DNA from 2 places in the Micromonospora sp. NPDC048835 genome. Region 2 is predicted to be linked to the other one. Evidence: riboswitches for the same ligand, from Rfam matches in the RefSeq annotation. Region 2 holds a riboswitch; the other holds the start of a gene.
The links. A riboswitch is a leader RNA that binds a small molecule or an ion and turns the genes downstream of it on or off. The one in region 2 is predicted to bind thiamine pyrophosphate.

Region 1: linked by a shared signal. The riboswitch ahead of AB0C15_RS30430 (ECF transporter S component) and the one ahead of thiE (thiamine phosphate synthase) in region 2 are both predicted to bind thiamine pyrophosphate.

What each region holds. Positions count from the first base shown of each region.
Region 1 is NZ_JBEZGM010000043.1:25,518-28,917, forward strand. Features, by position in the region: gene AB0C15_RS30415 (DUF6328 family protein) at 1-95, opposite strand, end outside; gene AB0C15_RS30420 (SIS domain-containing protein) at 254-1,003, opposite strand; gene AB0C15_RS30425 (alpha/beta fold hydrolase) at 1,119-1,949, opposite strand; TPP riboswitch at 2,055-2,159, shown strand; gene AB0C15_RS30430 (ECF transporter S component) at 2,234-2,821, shown strand; gene AB0C15_RS30435 (ABC transporter ATP-binding protein) at 2,925-3,400, shown strand, end outside.
Region 2 is NZ_JBEZGM010000020.1:3,949-7,348, reverse strand. Features, by position in the region: gene AB0C15_RS22750 (ThuA domain-containing protein) at 1-1,002, opposite strand, end outside; TPP riboswitch at 1,326-1,435, shown strand; gene thiE (thiamine phosphate synthase) at 1,430-2,056, shown strand; gene thiO (glycine oxidase ThiO) at 2,053-3,207, shown strand; gene thiS (sulfur carrier protein ThiS) at 3,198-3,398, shown strand; gene AB0C15_RS22730 (thiazole synthase) at 3,395-3,400, shown strand, end outside.

The DNA of each region.
Region 1 (3,400 bases), on a different contig from region 2:
AAGAGGATCTGCACGCCGGTCTGCGCGACCCGCAACTCCTGCAACAGGTCGGCGAAGTTGCGCTGCCAGCGCTGCTTCTCGGTCTCCTTGGACACGCGCTACCTCCGGTGAGACGCTACTGCCGGCGGTCCCAGCCGCCGGCAGCAACGCCAATGCCCCACCCGGCCGAGCGCGAAACAGGTTCACGACATCCGCCGTTCATCTCGGCGACGCACGTCGGCCACAAGCACCAGCCGAGCCGTCGCCGGCAGCCTCAGGCCCCGCGTCGGATCCGGCCCGCGTACCGCGCTTCCAGCTCGTTGTTGTGCGCGTCGCCGTCCGGGATGTTCGCCGACAGGTAGACCGGGGGCCGCTCCCCCGCCGCAAGCAGCCGCGCCACCACCTCCACGGTCACCTGCTGGGCCAGCAGCGCGGCGGTGATCGAGGAGACGGCACCGACGGCGCCGCCGCCGGGCAGGGGCAGCGTCGCGTCCCCGTACGGTGCGCCGTTGTCGAGCACCACGTCGGCGAGGTCGCTCAGCTTGCGCCCGGACGGGTGTCGGGAGGTCATCCGGCCGGAGTGCTGCGCCGAGGTGATCGCCACCAACCCGTGACCGTGCTCCTTCACAAGCGTCGCGAACTCCACCATCGCGCCGTTCACCCCGGAGTTCGAGGCGAGTACGAAGACGTCGGTCGGACGCACCGGGGCCAGCTCGTAGAGGCGGCGGGCGACGGCCGGGTCCCGTTCCAGCAGCGGGCCGAGCCGATCGGCGGGTTCGCCGCCGAGCAGCACCAGGTCGCGCAGCGCGATCCGGTTGGTCGGCACCAGCCCGCCGGCCCGTCCGGCGATCTCCATGGCCAGGGCCTCCGAGTGCCCGGTGCCGAACGCGTGCACCACACCGTCGGCTCGAACGGCGTCGGCGATCAGGTCGGCGGCCCGCCCCACCGCCTCCCGTTGGCTGGCGGCCACCCTGCCGATCGTCTCGGTCACCACGGCCAGGTAGTCCTCGGCGCTCACCGTCATACGTCCTCCGTCGTTCGAATTTGCGGGCCAGCCGGCCCGTTGGCGTTCGCCGCCCGCTCAGGCCGCCGCCGTCTCAGGTCAGGCCGCCGCCCTCTCAGGTCAGGCCGCCGCCCGCTCAGCCCGTGCCGCCGACCCGGGCCAGGACCGCCTCGGCGAGCGGGCCCGGCGCCGCGTCCGGGATCCAGTGACTCACCCCGGGAAGCTGCACGAAGCGGTAGTCCCCGGTGACGTTCGCCGCGCACGCCTCGGCGGCGGTCCGGCCGATCGCGACGTCCCGGTCACTCCAGACGTACGTGGTGGGCACCGCGACCTGGCCGACGTCGGCCAGGTCCCTGCGGGACATGGCCCGGTACCAGTTCAGCGCGGCCGTGAGCGCCCCCGGCTCGCGCATCGGGTCGGCGTACCTGTTCACCCGGGACGGGTCGCCCACCCCGCCGAGCAGCTTGCGCAGTGCGGTGGCGTGCCACGCCAGCAGCACCTTCTCCGCCTTGCCCGGCTTGCGGAACAGCGCGATGTACGACGAGCGCGCCTTCTGTTGGCCGTCGGTGGTCAGGGCGTGTGCCATGGCCGCCGGGTGCGGCACGGACACCGCGGTGAGCGTGTGGACCCGCTCGGGGTGCCGGGCGGCGACCGCCCAGGCCACGATCGCACCCCAGTCGTGACCGACCAGGTGCACGGTGTCCAGGCCGAGCGCGTCGAGCACCGCCACCACGTCGGTGACCAGCTCGGGGATCCGGTAGTCGGCCACCAGCGTGGGCCGGGCGCCCGGCGAGTAGCCGCGCTGGTCCAGTGCGTACGTGCGCAGCCCGCCGGCGTGCAGCGTCGGCACCACGTCGGCCCACTCGCCGCTGTGCTGCGGGAAACCGTGCAGCAGCAGGACGGGTACACCGTCCGGTGGACCGTCGACGGTCACCTCGAACGTGAAGCCTCGCGCGTCAACCCGCATGATCGGAAGCGTACCCAGACCGGGTAGGGCGGTCGCTCCCGCAGGTCAGGCGGGTGCCTGCTGTCCCCGTACCCCGGGGCGGTGTTAGCGTCAGCGAGACAACTTCATATCCGACAGGGGAGCGCACAGCGCTGAGAGTGCGGGCACGCCCGCAGACCCTCGAACCTGATCTGGGTAATGCCAGCGCAGGGAGTTCGGTCGACCTCCAGCCGCGCCGCAGTCCGGTGCCACCGGACGCGGCGTGCGTCTTCTCCTGGTTCTCTTCCTAGAACTGGGAGCACACCATGGACAACACCACAAACCGTTGGCGCACCATCGACATCGTGGTCGCCTCGGTGATCGCTGTCGCCTTCGGCGTCATCTTCTGGGCCTGGGGCCTGGTCTGGAGCGCCACCGAGGGCGCGTTCGCCTTCTTCCCGCCGGCGCAGACCCTGCTCTACGGCGTCTGGCTGATGCCGGCGGTGATCGGTGGGCTGGTCATCCGCAAGCCCGGGGCCGCCCTCTACTGCGAGACCGTGGCGGCGGTCCTGTCCGCGCTGATGGGCAGCCAGTGGGCCGGTACGGTGATCCCGCAGGGCATCGTGCAGGGCATCGGCGCGGAGCTGGCCTTCGCCGCCTTCCGGTACCGGTCGTTCCGGCTGCCGACCGCCGTGTTCGCCGGTGCGCTGACCGGTGTCAGCGCCGCACTGTTCGACTTCTTCGTCTGGAACGTCGACTACGCGCTCGGCGACTACCGCGTCCCGTACGCGCTGCTCACCATCGTCAGCGCCACCGTCATCGCCGGAGCGGGCGGCTGGCTGCTCACCCGGGCGCTGGCCAACACCGGCGTCCTGGACCGCTTCCCGGTGGGCCGCAACCGGGCCCTGATCTGACCCCGGTCCGACTTCGTCGATCAAGAGTTTTGCGTCAACCAGAGGCGGAATCCTGACGCAAACCTCTTGATCGACAACGGGAAATCACGCGGGAGGGGGTTCGGTGGGCGCGGTTGTTCTGCGGGGGTTCGGGTGGCGGCACGCCGGGCGGCGGGCCTGGGCGGTGCGCGGGGTCGACCTGCGGGTCGAGGCCGGGGAGCGGGTGCTGCTGCTCGGGCCGTCGGGGGCCGGCAAGAGCACCCTGCTCAGCGCACTGGCCGGGCTGCTCCCCGAAGACTCCGGCGAGCAGGAGGGCACCGTCGAGATCGACGGGCTCGACCCGCGCAAGGGGCGGGAGCGGGTCGGCATCGTCTTCCAGGACCCGGAGACCCAACTGGTGATGGCGCGCTGCGGCGACGACGTCGCGTTCGGGCTGGAGAACCGGGGAGTGCCGGCCGACGAGATCTGGCCCCGGGTGGACGAGGCACTGCACCGGGTCGGCTTTCCGTACTCCCGCAACCGCAACACCGCGGCACTCTCCGGTGGCGAGCAGCAACGCCTCGCCCTGGCCGGCGCGCTGGCCCTGCACCCCGCGCTGCT
Region 2 (3,400 bases):
GCTGCCGGTGTCCGGCTTCACGATCTGCACGCGACCGTCGCGCTCGATGTAGAAGACCCGCCCGTCGGGGGCGATGTCCAGCTCCATCGGGTTGCTGGTGTTGCTGTCCAGCGTGACCTTCTCGAAGTTCGACGTCTTCGAGGCGCCGCAGTCGGCGTTCTCGACGCCGGCCGCGGTCCGGATGCCGCCGAGCAGGTGGGACAGGAACTGGGGCTCGGCGTACGACTCCCGGGTGTGCCCGAGGCCCGTGTACCAGGACCGGCCACCGTCGTAGTCCTGACACCAGGCGACCGGGTGGTCCGCACCCATCGCGCCGGCGCCGGGGGTGTAGCTCTTCTCGTCCAGGCTGGCCAGCACGTGCACGTCCGGCCGGGGGTTGGACTGGTAGTTGTACCACTCGTCGAACCGGGACCAGCGGTCCGGAAGTCCGGCCGTGGACGGGTGGGCGTGGTCCTCCACCTTGACCGTGGCCGTCTGGTTCTGCGGGTGGTTGGCGAAGTACGCGCCGACCAGGTCGCCGTACCAGGCCCAGCTGTACTCGGTGTCCGACGCGGCGTGGATGCCGACGTAGCCGCCGCCCGCCTTCACGTAGCGCTCGAACGCGGCCTGCTGGTCGGCGTTGAGCACGTCACCCGTGGTGGAGAGCCAGATCACCGCCTTGTACTTCGCCAGGTTGGCGTCGGTGAATGACGCGCCGTCCTCGGAGTTGTCCACGGTGAATCCGTTTGCAGCGCCGAGCTGCTGGATGGCCGCGATGCCGGTGGGGATCGAGTCGTGCCGGAAGCCGGCGGTCTTGGAGAAGATCAGGACGGAGAAGGGATCGACTGCTGCGGCCTTTGGCGCCTTCGGCACCACCTGGCTGACCGGGGCTGCGGCTTGCGCATCCCGTGGGGGAACCTGGGCGGCCGCCTGGGCAGGCGCGCCGAACAGGGTGGTCGAGGCCATGGCCAGTGAGATCAGGGTTGCGGTGATTGGTACGCGGGCACGACGAGAACGGGACACGCCGCCTCCTGTGTCGTAGTGACAGGGCTCGCGGGAGTCGGCTCGCCGAAGGCCGTCCCTGATGGAGTCGGTGGTCACACCGTGCCAGGGTGCCCCCACCGACATTTTGTCGAATCGCTGAACAAATTAATTCGGCTGGTTCGATGTCGGGCAAGATGCGGACGGGTAACGGTTCTGCAACGGGGGGCGACATTCCGAACAGGACCGTATGAAGTGCCCCATGGATCTCGCTCGTTTCCCGGCGGCCCACCCCGCCGACCCGCCCCGCCGGCCGTCGCCGACCGCGCCTTGGCAGGCCGGCGAATCTGTCGTACGGTGACACGCAAGTAACCCACGGGAGCCCGGTGTACCGGGCTGAGAGGGGGGCTGACAGCCCCCGACCGTCGAACCTGATCCGGATAATGCCGGCGCAGGGAGGAGCGTTGCCGTGCCGTCCCTGGGGCGATTGCATCTCATCACCGACACCCGACCCGGTCGTGACCCACTCGCCGTGGTTCAGGCCGCCCTCACCGTGGCCCGCGCCGACCTGGTGGTGCAGGTGCGTGTCGAGGACTCCGCCACCGACCGCGAGGCGTACGACCTGACCCGGCGGGTGCTGGCGCTCTGCGTGTCGTACGGGGCGACCTGCCTGGTCAACGACCGGTTGCACGTGGCGCTTGCGGTGGGTGCCGCCGGTGGTCACGTCGGCGCCGACGACCTGCCGGTGGCCGCCGCCCGCCGGGTGCTCGGCCCCACCTGCGTGCTGGGAGCCACCGCCCGCGCGCCGGGCCCGGCAGGCGAGGCCGTCGCGGCGGGAGCCAGCTACCTCGGCGTCGGGCCGTGCCACCACACCAGCACCAAGACCGGGCTGCCGGACCCCATCGGGCCCGCCGGGGTGCGCGCCGTCGTCGAGGCCGTCGACGTTCCGGTCATCGCGATCGGCGGGGTGACCGCCGCCCGGGTGCCGGCGCTGAGGGCCGCCGGGGCGTACGGGGTGGCGGTGGTCGGTGCCGTCTCCTCCGCCGCCGACCCGGCACGGGCGACCGCGGAGCTGATCGAGGCCCTGACGTGCTGACCGGCCGGTCCCCGTCACCGCCGTCGAGCGACCGGGTCCGGCCGGACGTGGCAGTGGTGGGGGCGGGGCCCATCGGGCTCGCCATCGCCTGGCGTTGCGCCGCTCGTGGGCTGCGGGTGGTGGTGCACGATCCGGCACCCGGCTCGGGGGCGTCGGCGGTCGCCGCCGGCATGCTCTCCCCGGTCGCCGAGGCGTACTTCGGCGAGCGGCAGCTGACCGGGTTGCTGCTGGCGTCCGCCACCCGCTGGCCGGCGTTCGCCGCCGAGCTGACCGCGACGACCGGAGTCGAGATCGGCTACCGGACCGAGGGCACCCTGATGGTCGGCCTCACCGGCGACGACCTGGCCGAGGCGCGCCGGCTCTGGGCGTACCAGCAGGGGTTGGGGCTGCCCGTGACGCCGCTGCGCCCCAGCGAGCTGCGCGACCGCGAGCCGGCGCTCGCCCCACGGGTGCGCGGCGGCGCGTTCGCACCCACCGACCACCAGGTCGACCCCCGGCTGCTGGTGCCGGCGCTGCGCACGGCCGCGCAGCGGGCCGGCGCGGTGCTCGTGCCGCAGCCGGTTCGGCACCTGTCCGACGTGGACGCCGGGGTCACCGTGATCGCCGCCGGCTGCGGCGCCGCGGCGCTCACCGGCCTGCCCGTGCGGCCGGTGAAGGGCCAGGTCCTCCGGCTCCGCACGCCCGACGGCGTCGCGCCGGGCTTCCGGCACGTCATCCGGGGGTACGCCGACGGCGAGCACGTCTACCTCGTGCCCCGCACCGGGGGTGAGGTGGTGCTCGGCGCGACGGTCGAGGAGCGCTCGGACACCACCGTCACCGCCGGTGCCGTGCAGCGGCTGCTGCGCGCCGGGGTCGACCTGCTGCCCGAACTCGCCGAGTACGAGCTGGTCGAGGCGGTCGCCGGGCTGCGCCCCGGCACCCCGGACAACGCGCCGATCCTCGGGCCCCTGCCCGACCGGCCGGATGTCCTGGCCGCCACCGGGCACCACCGGCACGGCATCGTGCTCACTCCGGTCACCGCCGATCTGATCGCCGATCTGGTGCTCGGCGGCGTACCCGACCCGATGCTCGGGCCCTTTCGTGCCGACCGTTTCGGCGCTGTCGCCCGGGGCGGGCCTGACCCAATGACGGAGGGGAAGCTGTGGAGTTGACGGTGAACGGGGCCGAGCGCAGCATCGCCGCTGGCGCTTCGGTGGCGGACCTGGTCAGCGCCATCGTGCCGCACGCGCGCGGCGTGGCGGTCGCGGTCAACGGCGAGGTGGTACCCCGGGCCGGCTGGCCGGAGCGGGCGCTGCGCGACGGTGACCGGGTCGAGGTGCTCACCGCGGCGCAGGGCGGGTGAGC